Regions from separate parts of the Morganella sp. GD04133 genome, predicted to be linked through region 1. Evidence: riboswitches for the same ligand, from Rfam matches in the RefSeq annotation. Region 1 holds a riboswitch; the other holds the start of a gene.
What was found. Region 1 has a riboswitch for thiamine pyrophosphate ahead of thiB (thiamine ABC transporter substrate binding subunit). Riboswitches for the same ligand answer to the same signal wherever they lie in the genome.
Positions count from the first base shown of each region.

Region 2: it holds a riboswitch for thiamine pyrophosphate, as region 1 does, so the genes downstream of both, thiC (phosphomethylpyrimidine synthase ThiC) here and thiB (thiamine ABC transporter substrate binding subunit) in region 1, are expected to answer to the same signal.

Region 1 covers NZ_JAODZS010000020.1:14,190-21,701, reverse strand. Annotated here, with positions in the region: gene ptsP (phosphoenolpyruvate--protein phosphotransferase) at 1-1,084, opposite strand, end outside; gene rppH (RNA pyrophosphohydrolase) at 1,094-1,627, opposite strand; TPP riboswitch at 1,808-1,916, shown strand; gene thiB (thiamine ABC transporter substrate binding subunit) at 2,010-2,996, shown strand; gene thiP (thiamine/thiamine pyrophosphate ABC transporter permease ThiP) at 2,972-4,582, shown strand; gene thiQ (thiamine ABC transporter ATP-binding protein ThiQ) at 4,579-5,277, shown strand; gene N7387_RS11295 (DNA polymerase II) at 5,350-7,512, shown strand, end outside.
Region 2 covers NZ_JAODZS010000038.1:10,860-18,371, forward strand. Annotated here, with positions in the region: gene N7387_RS17215 (ABC transporter permease) at 1-675, shown strand, start outside; gene N7387_RS17220 (ABC transporter ATP-binding protein) at 686-1,714, shown strand; gene N7387_RS17225 (HAD-IB family hydrolase) at 1,724-2,398, shown strand; gene N7387_RS17230 (methyl-accepting chemotaxis protein) at 2,466-4,043, opposite strand; TPP riboswitch at 4,299-4,418, shown strand; gene thiC (phosphomethylpyrimidine synthase ThiC) at 4,561-6,510, shown strand; gene thiE (thiamine phosphate synthase) at 6,497-7,162, shown strand; gene N7387_RS17245 (HesA/MoeB/ThiF family protein) at 7,152-7,512, shown strand, end outside.

The DNA of each region.
Region 1 (7,512 bases):
TGACCAGAATGGCGGAATGGGAATGTGTTGCCCCGTCACGCACTACCACACCGGCAAGCTGTTCCTGCGGCAGTTCCGCCAGCAGGCTGGCACTCAGTTCATCAGCCACCAGCACAAAGCGCTCCGGCCACTGGTTGCTGCCGGTAAAATTATCATCAAGATGGAATAACAGCCGCTGCCCGAGTGCCCGCAAATCCGTGGCCCGCTCCCGCATATAGCTGTCCTGAAGCCCGGCAAACCGGCCCGCAAATTGCTCAATGACCGTTTTGACAGCCCATTCAGCCACAAAACCCTGCTCCACAATACTGTACAACCCCTTTTTCAGTTGCAGGTCGTTCAGCAGATGGGAGTAAAGATCGAAAATAGCGGCACTTTCTTTTTGTGAAGCAGCATTAAAACGCTTGCTGATGCGGCGGCACTCTGCCGTGGCATCCTCCAGCGCTTTATTCAGGCGGGCACGCTCCTGCACGCGATCCAGTGCCGAGGCTTCGGAAACATTCTCAAGCACCGGCTGTGAACGGTCTTCCCAGCCGTAGGCCATCACAATCCCGGAAGAGACCGGAATAGCCTGAATACGGGTCTGGCGGAACTGCCCGAACAACCCTTTGGTTTGTGCCTGCGCCAGCAGCACCGCCAGCTGCATTGCCAGAGTGACAATAAAAGATTCTTCCGTTTCACTGAACAGACGTTTTTCTCTCTGCTGAACCACCAGCACACCCAGTAACTGACGGCGGTAAACCACCGGCGCACCGAGAAACGCACGCAGGTTGTCTTCTTTAACCTGAGGAAGATATTTAAAACCGGGGTGTTCGCGGACATCCGCGATATTGATAAGCTCAGCGCGGCGGCCGACATGGCCGACCACACCTTCGCCGAAAGCAAGGCTGACAGCACGGCCGCGGGGCTTTTTCAGCCCCTGCGTTGCCATCAGATAAAAACAGTGATGCTGGTTATCTGCCAGGTAGATGGAACAGACATCAGTTCCCATCGCCTGACAGGTTTCTTTAACCAGAAGCTCCAGCGCTTCCGCGAGATCAGCGGCAGCAGCCACTTTTTCAATCACTTCACGTAAACGCGTCAGCATCCGTTCCCCCTAATTCTGGCGCCGGCGACGATAGGGAAACGGTGCCCGCACAGCCGTCGCTTCGCTGTTGGCGGGCATCACAACGGAAGAAAACTCTTTCATGACGCGGCGGTACACATCACGTTTGAAAGAGACCACCTGACGAACAGGATACCAGTAGGTAACCCAGCGCCAGCCGTCAAATTCCGGCGACTTGCTGCGGGTCACATTGACCTCTTTGTCTTCGCAGAGCAGCTGAAGTAAAAACCAGCGCTGCTTCTGACCGATACAAACCGGTTTGGTATCCCAACGCACCAAACGTTTGGGTAATTTGTAGCGCAGCCAGTTGCGGGTAACCGCCAGGATACGCACATCTTTACGCGTTAAACCAACTTCCTCATACAACTCACGGTACATGGCCTGTTCCGGTGATTCGCCGGGATTGATACCTCCCTGAGGAAACTGCCACGAGTGCTGTCCGTAGCGGCGGGCCCATAAAACCTGGCCTTCCTTATTACAAATTACAATCCCGACATTCGGGCGGTAGCCATCATCATCAATCACTCGACTACCTCAGAAAAAAACTGAAAGATAGCCAATTGTTTCACACTCCCATCATGGGGTAAACCTCTGCACTCAAAATCCTTCAGCCCGCCGCATTTCCGGCTCTGAGGGATAAAAAGCAACAGGCTGTTTCAGCCGTTCCGGACAGTGGCAAATTCCCGGGAAAAACACTACACTGTTCCTCTCTCAACGGGGTGCAGCGACGGCTTTCCGGCCGGTGCTGCTGAGATAACACCCGAGGAACCTGATCCGGTTAATACCGGCGTAGGGATTTGAGCCGCCACTGCTGACAGCACAGCCTGTCGCCATCATGCTGCACTCAGATCCTTTGCCAATCCTTCCCTTACAGGAGCGCAAAGTGTTACAGAAACTGACCAGAAATATTATTGCAGGCGGCCTTGCTGCACTGTTCTCTTTCCAGGCCGCTGCAGATAACAGCAAGCCGGTTCTGACTGTCTATACCTATGACTCATTTGTTGCCGAGTGGGGACCGGGGCCGGAAATTAAGAAAAACTTTGAAGCGCAATGCAATTGCGAGCTGAAACTCGTCGGGCTGAGTGACGGCGTGACGCTGCTGAACCGTCTGCGGATGGAAGGCAAAAAATCACAGGCCGATATCATCTTAGGTCTGGATAACAACCTGATGCAGGCGGCGCTGGATACCGGGTTGTTTAAAGAAAGCAATGTTGATCAGTCAAAACTGGTGCTGCCGGTCAAATGGGAAAGCAACACCTTTATTCCTTATGATTACGGCTGGTTTGCCTTTATCTACAACAAAGACACTCTGCCGAATCCGCCGAAAAGCATGAAAGAACTGCTTAACAGTGATCAGAAGCTGACCATTATTTATCAGGATCCGCGCACCAGCACACCGGGACTGGGATTACTGCTGTGGATGGAAAAACTCTACGGGGATGATGTGGCGGCACAGTGGGCCAAAATGGCGAAAAAAACCCTGACGGTCACCAAAGGCTGGAGCGAATCTTACGGCCTGTTCCTGAAAGGTGAAGCTGATCTGGTACTGAGTTACACCTCGTCGCCGGGTTATCACATGCTGGCGGATAACAAAGATAACTATGCTGCCGCACTATTTGAGGAAGGGCATTACCTTCAGGTAGAAATGGCGGGTGTGCTGGCTGCGTCAAAACACCCTGCACTGGCGGAACAGTTTATGCAGTTTATGCTGACTCCGGATTTCCAGAAAACGCTGCCGACCACCAACTGGATGTATCCTGTGATTGATATGCCGCTGCCGCCGGTTTACGACAACATGCCGAAACCAGTCAAAACGCTGGAATTTGATGCAAAAGAAGTGGCGAAAGAGCGCAATCAGTGGATACAGATATGGCAAAACGCAGTCAGCCGTTAATTGCCGCATACCTGATACCGGGCGCACTCGCGTCCGGTCTTCTGCTGGTTGTTGCTGTCAGTGCCTTCGGGGCGCTGTGGTTTAACACACCGGATACAGACTGGCAGCAGATATGGGATGATAACTACCTGTGGCATGTCGTCCGCTTTACCTTCTGGCAAGCTTTCTTATCTGCCCTGTTCTCCGTTATTCCGGCTGTTTTTCTGGCGCGGGCACTCTGGCGGCGGCGTTTCCCGGGGCGGACCGTCTTTCTGCGGTTGTGCGCAATGACCCTGGTACTGCCCGTGCTGGTGGCGGTATTCGGTATTTTATCTGTCTATGGCCGTAACGGCTGGCTGGCACATATTTCCGGTTTTCTGGGTCTGGACTATTCTTTCTCCCCGTATGGGTTACAGGGCATTCTGCTGGCGCACATCTTCTTTAATATGCCGCTCGCCACCCGGATGCTGTATCAGCAACTCGATAATATTGCCACGGAGCAGAGACAACTCGCCGCCCAGCTCAATATGAATGAATGGCAGCATTTCCGGATTGTCGAATGGCCCTATCTGCGCCGTCAGCTGCTGCCGACCGCCGCGCTGATTTTTATGCTCTGCTTTGCCAGTTTTGCCACGGTGCTGGCGCTTGGCGGCGGCCCGGCTGCAACCACTATTGAACTGGCGATTTATCAGGCACTGAATTATGACTTTGATATCGGGCGTGCTGCACTGCTGGCGCTGATCCAGCTGGTGTGCTGCATCGGGCTGGTACTGCTCAGTCAGCACCTGTCTGGTCATTTTTCTGTCGGCTTTACCCAGTCACTGCAATGGCGCAATCCGCAGGACACGCTGCCGCGCAAATTATCTGACGGCCTGATCATCCTCTGCGCCCTGCTGTTTCTGCTGCCGCCGTTTTTTGCCATTATCGCTGACGGCCTGAATCCGGGATTACTGCCGGTATTGCAGCAACCGGCGTTGTGGCGGGCATTTTTCACCTCACTCGGTATTGCGCTGGCTTCCGGTTTTATCTGTGTGCTGCTGACCATGATGCTGTTATGGAGCAGCCGTGAACTGCGTCTGCGGCAGGCAGTCAGAGCCGGACAGGCCATGGAGCTTTCCGGGCTGGTGATCCTGGCCATGCCCGGGATTGTGCTGGCTACCGGGTTTTTCCTGCTGCTCAACAGCACGACCGGCACCACTGATTTGGGGGCGATCCCATACGGGCTGGTGATCCTGACCAACGCGCTGATGGCAGTCCCGTATGCCCTGAAAGTGCTGGATAACCCGATGCGTGACCTGGCTGAACGCTATAACCCGCTTTGTCTCTCGCTGAATATCAGCGGATTCAACCGGCTGAAACTGATTGAGCTGAAGGCTCTCCGTAACCCGCTGGCACAGGCAATGGCATTTGCCAGTGTGCTGTCGGTCGGGGATTTTGGTGTGATAGCCCTGTTCGGCAATGAAGATTTCCGCACACTGCCATTCTATCTTTATCAGCAGATCGGCGCTTACCGTAATTCGGATGCCGCGGTCACTGCACTGCTCCTGTTTTTACTCTGTTTCGGCCTGTTTACCATTCTGGAACGCCTGCCGGGGAAACGACCATGATTTGTTTTGATCATATTCATTACCGTTATCAGCAACAGACAATGAATTTTGGCTTTTCGGTTACCGCCGGAGAGAAAATTGCCATTCTCGGCCCGAGCGGTGCGGGTAAAAGTACCCTGCTGTCACTGATCGCGGGATTTCAGTTTGCCGAAAGCGGCACTATCCTGCTCAATGGCGAGGATCACACCCGCACACCGCCCGCTTCACGCCCGGTATCCATGCTGTTTCAGGAAAATAATCTCTTTGCGCACCTGACGGCAGAGCAGAATATCGCCCTCGGTTTTCATCCCGGCATGAAACTGAATGCAGAGCAGAAAGTACAACTGGCACAGATTGCTGAACAGGTTTCGCTGACACCACTGCTGAAACGTCTGCCGTCACAGCTTTCCGGCGGTCAGCGTCAGCGGGTGGCACTGGCACGGTGTCTGGTACGTTCCCAGCCGGTTTTGCTGCTGGATGAACCCTTCTCCGCCCTGGACCCGGCACTGCGCAATGAAATGCTGGCGCTGCTGGAAACCATCTGTGATTCACGGCAACTGACCCTGATGATGGTCTCCCACAATACCGATGACGCGGCCAGAATCGCGCCCCGCGCGATGGTGGTGGATAACGGCACCATTGCCTTTGACGGCAGCACCGCCGCCCTGGTCAGCGGTGAGGTTCCCCAGGCACGGATCCTCGGTATCAGTCGGTAAACCGCACCTTAAATACTGTATATATCCACACCACTCTGCTATAGTTATTTTTTCATCAGCAGAACGGACAAAATGATGGCAGGGCACAACAATTTTCCCTCCCGTCAGGTGGCAGCACCGGCGGAAGCCGGTTTTATTCTGACCCGTCACTGGTCTGATACCCCGCGTGGTATTGAGGTCCGTTACTGGCTGGCGACAGATAACGGGCCACGGCATGTTTCTGTTCCGCTGCAACAGGCTGTCGGCTTTGTCCCGCACCGAGAGCTGGCGGAAAGCCGCCCCTTTATTAACAATATCCCCGGTGCCACACTGACAGCGCGCCCGCTGAAGGATTTCCATCAGGACGATGTCAGTGCTGTTTACTGCCGCCAGTACCGCCAGTTACAGCAGCTGGAAAAACAGCTCGGCGAACAGCATCTCCACCTTTATGAAGCGGATATCCGCCCCTGTGAACGCTATCTGATGGAGCGCTTTATCACCGCCGCTGTCTGGGTGCAGCCACAGCCGGATGGTCATGTGCTGATGAAGCCGCATCCGGATTACCGTCCGGCGCTGAAAATCGTTTCTCTGGATATTGAAACCACAGAGTTCGGTGACCTTTACTCCATCGGGCTCTCCGGTTGCGGGGCCGATACGGTATTTATGCTCGGCCCGGAGAACGGCACACCGCTGACCAATCCGGATTTTACGCTGGAGTACGTCCCGCGCCGCCCGGATCTGCTTCACCGTCTGAACCAGTGGCTGGCAGAACATGATCCGGACATGATAATCGGCTGGAGCCTGATCCAGTTTGATCTGCGCATTCTGCAGCGCCATGCGGAAAAGTATCAGATCCCGCTGATTTTCGGCCGCAATAATGCCCCGCTCTCCTGGCGGGAACACGGCTTCAAACCCGGCCAATTTTTCGCCGGGGCTCCCGGGCGGCTGATTATTAATGGTATCGATGCCCTGAAAGCCGCGACCTGGCAGTTTCCGTCCTTCAGTCTGGAGGCTGTGTCTCAGGCTCTGCTCGGCGAGGGCAAAGACAGCGATTCCCCGTATGATCGCATGGATGAAATCAACCGCCGTTTCCGCGAGGATAAACCGGCACTGGCACGGTATAACCTTCAGGACTGCCGTCTGGTCACCCGGATTTTTGAACACACCCATCTGACAGAATTCCTGCTGGCACGGGCAGCGGTAACCGGCCTGGCACCGGATCGCATGGGGGGATCGGTCGCCGCCTTCACCCATCTTTATCTGCCGCCGATGCACCGTAAAGGCTATGTCGCGCCTGATCCCGGCGAAAAACCCGGCGAACCGATACCCGGCGGCTTTGTGATGGATTCAGCCCCGGGATTATATGACTCAGTGGTGGTTCTGGATTTTAAAAGCCTGTATCCCTCCATTATCCGCACCTTTCTCATCGACCCGATTGGCATGATCGAAGGTCTTGCCGCGCCGGAACAGGCGGTTCCCGGGTTTAAGGGCGCGTATTTTTCCAGGGAAACCAACTGTCTGCCGGATATCGTCAACCGCATCTGGCATGAGCGGGACATGGCGAAACTGGCAGGGGATAAACCGCTGTCGCAGGCCCTGAAAATTATTATGAATGCGTTTTGTGGTGTTCTGGGTGCCGCCGGATGCCGTTTTTATGATCCGCGCCTGACCTCCTCCGTCACCATGCGCGGACATGACATCATGCGCAAAACCCGCACTATTATTGAGTCACTGGGTTATCAGGTCATTTACGGCGATACCGATTCCACCTTTGTCTGGCTGAAAAGTGCTCACAGTGAAACGGATGCGGAGCGCATCGGCCGCTGGCTGGTAGATGAAGTAAATCAGTGGTGGCAGACGCATTTGACAGATGAATACGGACTCACTTCCGCCCTGGAAATTGAGTATGAAACCCACTACCGGCGTTTTCTGATGCCGACAATCCGCGGAACCGATCTCGGCAGCAAAAAACGGTATGCAGGGCTTTCCGGAGATAACATGGTTTTTCGCGGGCTGGAAACGGTCCGCAGTGACTGGACACCGCTGGCACAGCATTTCCAGCAAACCCTGTACCGGCTGATTTTCGATAAAATGCCGTATCAGCAGTTTATCCGCGATTATGTCCGCGACACCCTCACCGGACGCTACGATGACAGGCTGGTATACCGTAAGCGCCTGCGCCGGCCGCTGGCGGATTATCAGCGTAATGTGCCGCCTCATGTCAAAGCGGCCAGAATGGCGGATGAGTACAATGTC
Region 2 (7,512 bases), on a different contig from region 1:
CGCTGGGGAGCCACGGTACTGCCGGACGGCCTGACGTTACAGTGGTATCTGAAGCTGTGGCAGGATCCGCGTTTTCTCGCCGCGTTCGGCCGCTCGCTGTTTATCTGTTTTGTCACGCTCGCCATCAGCACCCTGGTGATCCTGCCGCTGGTGTTTGCCGTGTTTTATTACTTCCCGCGACTGAAAGGGCTGATGGAGATCCTGATTATTCTGCCGTTCGCCGTGCCGCCGGTGGTCTCTTCTGTCGGCTTACTGCAGCTGTTTGCTGACGGGCCGCTGCCGATTGCAGGGACGCCGTGGATCCTGATCGGTACCTATTTCACCATCACCCTGCCGTTTATGTACCGGGCGCTGGCTAACAGTCTGAACGGCGTGCCGCTGAAAGATCTACTGGATGCTGCCCATCTGCTCGGTGCAGGGACTTTTAAAGCGTTTCTGCTGGTGATCGTACCGAATATCCGCAAAGGGTTGCTGGTGTCACTGCTGATCGCCTTCTCCTTCCTGTTCGGCGAGTTTGTGTTTGCTAATATCCTGGTCGGTACCCGTTACGAAACCCTGCAAATCTATCTCTATAACATGCGCCAGACCAGCGGTCACTTCACCTCCGCTCTGGTGGCAAGCTACTTTATTTTCACCCTGATCCTGACCCTGATCGCGACACGCTTAAGCCGCTGAGGAATCACTGATGAGCTATGTAATTGCTGAAAACCTGACAAAATCCTTTGCTGCCACCCCGGTCTTTTCCGGTCTGAATTTTTCTGTCAGCAAAGGGGAATTTATTACCCTGCTCGGCCCGAGCGGCTGCGGTAAATCCACCCTGCTGCGTTGTCTCGCTGGGCTGGAGCCGGTCAATGATGGAAGAATTTATGTGAATAAACAGGATATTACGTTATCACCGCCACAGCAGCGGGAAATCGGCATGGTATTTCAGAGCTATGCGCTGTTCCCGAATATGACCACCGAACGCAACATTGCCTTCGGCCTGAAGATGCAGAAAGTCCCGGAAGATGAACAGCGCAAAGCCGTTGCAGAGGTGATTGAGCTGGTCGGTCTGAAAGGAAAAGAACAGCATCTGCCGCATCAGCTTTCCGGCGGTCAGCGCCAGCGTGTGGCACTGGCACGGGCACTGGTGATGAAACCGCGCATCCTGCTGCTGGATGAACCACTTTCCGCGCTGGATGCGCAAATCCGCAAACATCTGCGTCAGCAAATCCGTCAGATCCAGCGCGAACTGAATCTGACCACCATTTTTGTCACCCACGACCAGGAAGAAGCGATGCTGATGTCTGACCGCATCTTCCTGATGAACAAAGGTGAAATCGTGCAGAGCGATACCGCCGAAAACCTCTACACCCAGCCTGCCAATGAGTTTGTCGCGCGTTTTATGGGGCATTACAATCTGGTCAGCGCGCACAACGCCAACAGCCTGCTCGGCCTGAATCTCAGCGGTATTGTGGCGATCCGCCCGGAATCCATTTATGTGCGTGAGGCCGGAAGACAATACGGGGAACACATTTCCCACCCGGTTTCAGGTACAATCCGTGACAGTCAGTTACTGGGCAATATTATCCGTTATCAGGTGGATACCGGACTGGGCGCGCTGACCGTGGATCTGCTGAACCGCTCTTCTGAGCGGCTGTTTGAACAGGGCACTCAGCTGGAACTGATGTTCAATAAAAATGAAATCCGCGCCCTTGCCCCGTCAGTCAATTAAAGGAACGTCATGTCAACATTAGCGGTTTTCGATCTCGATCACACCTTAATCGCTGCAGACAGCAGCCTGTTATGGACAGATTATCTGTGGGAAAAAGGCATTATCACTGATCCGGCCTTTCTTGCCGCAGATAAGCAGATGATGGCGGATTACAGCGCCGGTAAGCTGGATATGGCCGCGTATATGGCCTTCAGTCTGAAGGCGTTAGGTAATGCCACCGTTGCACAGATTGATGAGTTGGTGGCTGATTTTACCGAAAGCAAAGTGCGCCCGCTGGTCTACCCGGATGCAGTCAAAACCCTCGCGTTTTATAAAGAACACGGCGTGCCGGTGATCATCATTTCCGCCACCGCCGATTTTATTGTCAAACCGGTGGCGAAGATGCTGGGAGTGAATCTGGCCTTTGGTATTGAGCTGGAAGTCCGGGATGATCACTACACCGGCGCATTGCAGGGGATCACCACCTTCCGGGAAGGGAAAGTGGAAAAACTGGCTAACTTTTTGGATATTCGCCAGTTTTTACCGGAACGTACGATCTTTTATACCGATTCCGCCAACGATTTACCCCTGTGCCGCTATGCCACCGATGTGCTGACGGTCAACGCCGACCCGGTATTGCAGGCAGAAGCAGAAAAACAGGGTTGGATGCAGCTGACGTGGTCGCTAAACCCAATAAACGGCTGATCTGCCTGCCTGTCACTGATAAATACGATACCCGCTGCCGGAGATACGGCAGCGGATATCAGCCGGATCAGGCCGCGTTGCTTCCCAGCCTGAATTGGGTCATGACCTGCATCAGTTGTCCCGCCTGCTGATGCAGGCTTTCCGCTGCCGCCGCATTTTCAACCACCAGCGCGGCATTCTGCTGTGTGACTTCATCAATCTGCTGTACCGCAATGCCGACCTGCGAAATACCCTGAGACTGTTCATTTGCCGCCAGCGTCAGTTCGTCAATCATCTGACTGACGCCCTGCGTCTGAGTGACAATCACCTGCATCGATTCACCGGCTTCTGCCACCAACTTGCTGCCTGCATCCACCTGCTCAACGCTGGCATTAATCAGATTTTTTATTTCACCGGCAGCCTGCGCACTCCGCTGTGCCAGTGTCCGGACTTCGCCGGATACCACCGCAAAACCGCGTCCGTGCTCACCGGCACGCGCGGCTTCCACCGCCGCGTTCAGTGCCAGGATATTGGTCTGGAATGCAATGGAATCAATCACGCCGATAATGTCAGTGATTGTGCGGGAAGAGTTTGAGATATCCTGCATGGCATGAATAACCAAATCCACTTTCTCACCACCGTGACGGGCCGTTTCGGAGGCTTCCGCTGCCATCATATTCGCTTTTGCCGCGATCTCCGCACTGCTTTTTACCGTGGCAGATAACTGTTCCATTGATGCAGCGGTCTGCTGCAGACTGCTGGCCTGAGATTCAGTACGCTGGCTCAGATCCGCATTACCGCTGGTTATCTGCATTGTGCCGGTCACAATGCTGTCACTGTTATTACGCACCGTGCCGACGATACCGGCCAGGTTCCTCTGCATTGCCTTCAGGGTACTCAGCACACTACCGTCCGGAACCGGATGCGTTTCATCAGACGGCGACAGATCACCGGAGGCCACCCGTTCAGCCACTTCTTTCAGTTGTGCGGGTTCAGCACCCAGCGCACGGGTCAGATTGCGGATAATCATCACCCCGGAGACAATCGCCAGCGTTAACGCCAGTAACGCAAACACCAGAATAATGTTGCTCTGGCGCTCAAAATTGGTATTAAATTCCTGAATAAGCTGATTACCGGTTTCCGTGCCGTGATCGCGGCTGGCACGGAATGACAGGATATAAGCATCCGAGGCCGCATATTCGGCATCCATCATTTTCGCAATCGCCTCCTCATGCCGTCCCTGCTGATCGAGTTCAAGCACTTCCCGGGTCACGGCGGCATAGTGTTTTTCATCCGCTATCATCTTATCAAGCAACGCCCGCCCCTGCGGATCCATGCCGAACTCATTGACCATATCCAGCAGCGTCTGCGTTCTTTTACTGACTTTCCCGTCTTCTTCTTTAAAACGGTTCAGTTCTTCTGTTTTATCTTTCTTATCTGTCGCATTGATCATATCCCGCAACATGATCGCCCGCTCTTCTGTTGCATGGCGGACTTCATACGCCTGAACCTGAAGTGCATATGTCCCGTTAACGTAATTCGTGAACATCTCTTTGTCTTTATACAGGTTCATCACCGCCATTCCGGAAACCAGCGCCAGAATGGCGATCAGAACACCGAATGTGACAGATAACCTGACCCGGATCGTCATATTTTTAAGATTCATTTTTTTTCCTGATGCAGAAAGCAATCAATAAGGCCAATAAATAACCAATTGTTTTTTCTTAATATGCCGTAATAAGGCACGCCGACAGAAAACATCGGCAACTGACCGGAAATTATCAGTTTTAATTTAATTTTTTTTATCTTTAGCCGCAGCGGCGTAACCGCTGAATATCAGGGAGGATGACCGGGAATGCTTCAGGTAAATAAATGATGTTATAAAAAGGTTGTAGTTTCCGGGCAGCTTCTTATACTGAAATCTTTCTTGTCGGAGTGCCCAGCATTTATCCCTGTGATAAATCGGGCTGAGACCGTTAATTCGGGATCCGCGGAACCTGATCGGGTTAGTACCCGCGAAGGGAACAAGAGTAATCTTTTCTTTTTTAACCGCCGTTTTTCAGCCGCCGCCATGCGCGGTTTATCAGCAGCCGGTTATCACGCATTACTCCTGACGCACCTCCAGACAAGCAATTTCTCACTTTTTCTTCCGGTTTTACCGGTTTCACTGTAAGGAATTTGCTATGTCCCGTGAACAACGTATTGATACCACTGATCTCTCCCCGGGTGCGGAAACCGCAGCCCCGTCCAAAGCCCGTACCCGCCGTGAACAGCGCGATGCGGCAGAGGAATATATCAGCACCCTGAAAGGGGTGAATTTCCCGAACTCCTCCCGTATTTATCTCACCGGATCGCGCCCGGATATCCGGGTGCCAATGCGGGAAATTGCCCTGTCGCCGACCCTGATCGGCGGCGATAAAGCCAATCCGCAGTATGAAGAGAACGAGCCGGTGCCGGTTTATGATACCGCCGGGCCGTACGGCGACCCGCAGGTAAAACTGGATGTCCGTGCCGGTCTTGCCCGTCTGCGTGAACAATGGGTTGCAGAGCGCGGCGATACCGAAGCGGTGACACACCTGAGTTCTGATTTCACCCGTGACCGGCTGGCCGATAACGGCCTTGACCATCTGCGCTACCCGAACCGCCCGGCACCGCTGAAAGCCAAAGCCGGAAAATGCGTGACACAACTGCATTATGCCCGGAAAGGGATTGTCACCCCGGAGATGGAATTTATCGCCATCCGCGAAAATATGGGGCGTGAACGCATCCGGGGCGAAGTCCTGCTGCAACAGCATCCGGGACAGCATTTCGGTGCCAATCTGCCGGATAATATCACCCCGGAGTTTGTCCGCGATGAAGTCGCTGCCGGACGCGCCATTATCCCGTCCAATATTAACCACCCGGAATCCGAACCAATGATTATCGGCCGCAATTTTCTGGTGAAAGTGAATGCCAATATCGGCAACTCCTCTGTCACCTCCTCCATTGAGGAAGAAGTGGAAAAACTGGTCTGGTCCACCCGCTGGGGGGCAGATACGGTGATGGATCTCTCCACCGGCCGTTATATTCACGAAACCCGCGAGTGGATACTGCGTAACAGCCCGGTGCCTATCGGTACCGTGCCGGTGTATCAAGCTCTTGAAAAAGTGAACGGTGTTGCCGAAGACCTGACCTGGGAGATGTTCCGCGATACGCTGCTGGAGCAGGCGGAACAAGGGGTGGATTACTTCACCATTCACGCCGGGGTTCTGCTGCGCTATGTGCCGATGACGGCAAAACGCCTGACCGGCATTGTGTCACGCGGCGGATCGATTATGGCGAAATGGTGTCTGTCTCATCATCAGGAAAACTTCCTGTATCAGCACTTCCGTGACATCTGTGAAATTTGTGCGGCCTATGACGTGGCACTGTCTCTCGGTGATGGTCTGCGTCCGGGCTCCATTCAGGATGCCAACGACGAAGCCCAGTTCGCTGAACTGCATACCCTTGGCGAGCTGACCAAAATCGCGTGGGAATATGATGTGCAGGTGATGATTGAAGGCCCCGGCCATGTACCGATGCAGATGATCCGCAAAAATATGACGGAAGAACTGGAGCACTGCCATGAAGCACCGTTCTACACCCTGGGGCCGCTGACCACCGATATCGCGCCGGGCTATGACCATTTCACATCCGGCATCGGCGCGGCACTGATCGGCTGGTTCGGCTGTGCCATGCTCTGTTATGTGACACCGAAAGAACATCTTGGATTACCGAACAAAGAAGATGTTAAACAAGGGCTTATCACCTATAAAATCGCCGCGCATGCTGCTGATCTCGCCAAAGGGCATCCGGGAGCCCAAATCCGCGATAACGCGATGTCAAAAGCGCGTTTCGAGTTCCGCTGGGAAGATCAGTTCAATCTGGCGCTGGATCCGGAAACCGCCCGGACTTACCACGATGAAACCCTGCCGCAGGCATCCGGCAAAGTCGCGCATTTCTGTTCAATGTGCGGGCCGAAATTCTGCTCAATGAAAATTTCACAGGAAGTCCGCGACTACGCCGCCGGGATGGAAGAGATGTCTGACGCCTTCCGCGCCAAAGGCAGCGAGCTGTACCACAGTGCAGAGGAGCGTATCGATGAATCTGCCTGACGCGCCGTTTGCCCGGACGGAACACCAATTAGGGCTGTATCCGGTGGTGGATTCACTGGTGTGGATTGAGCGGCTGCTGGCATCCGGCGTGCGGACAATCCAGCTGCGCATCAAAGACAAAACCGATGCACAGGTGGATGAGCAGATCCGCACCGCTGTTGTGCTGGGGAAAAAATATCAGGCGCGGTTGTTTATCAATGACTACTGGCGCCTTGCCATAAAGCACGGTGCGTATGGTGTGCATCTCGGCCAGGAAGATCTGGATATTGCTGACTTACGGGCGATTCAGCAGGCCGGGCTGCGTTTCGGGATTTCCACCCACGATGACAACGAATTGCAGCGTGCCAAAGCGCTGCGTCCGTCCTATATCGCGCTGGGGCATATTTTCCCGACACAAACCAAAATCATGCCCTCATCCCCGCAGGGATTAGAAAACCTGGCCCGTCAGGTTGCCGCCACACCGGATTTCCCGCTGGTCGCCATCGGCGGTATTTCCCTTGAACGTGCCCCCGCTGTTGCTGCCACCGGGGTCGGCAGCATTGCGGTGGTCAGTGCGATCACCAAAGCCGCTGACTGGCAGGCTGCCACCCGGCAACTGATGGCACTGACCGGGGAAATCGCTGAATATCAGGAGGTCAACCATGCTGAATGATCATGATTTTATGCGCTACAGCCGCCAGCTGCTGCTGGAGGATATCGGCCCGGAAGGTCAGCTGAAACTCAAGCAGTCTCATGCGGTGATCACCGGTCTCGGCGGACTGGGCTCCCCTGCGGCACTGTATCTGGCAGCAGCCGGTGTCGGTGAACTGACTCTGATTGATGATGATGAAGTGCATCTCTCCAACCTCCAGCGCCAGATCCTCTATACCGAAGCCGATGTACCGGACAATAAAGCCCGTACGGCAGCGGCACGTCTGCGGGCGCTGAACCCGGCACTCACACTCAATGTGATCACCGAACGCCAGACCCGAAAAACACTGCAACACATTGTACAAACAGCAG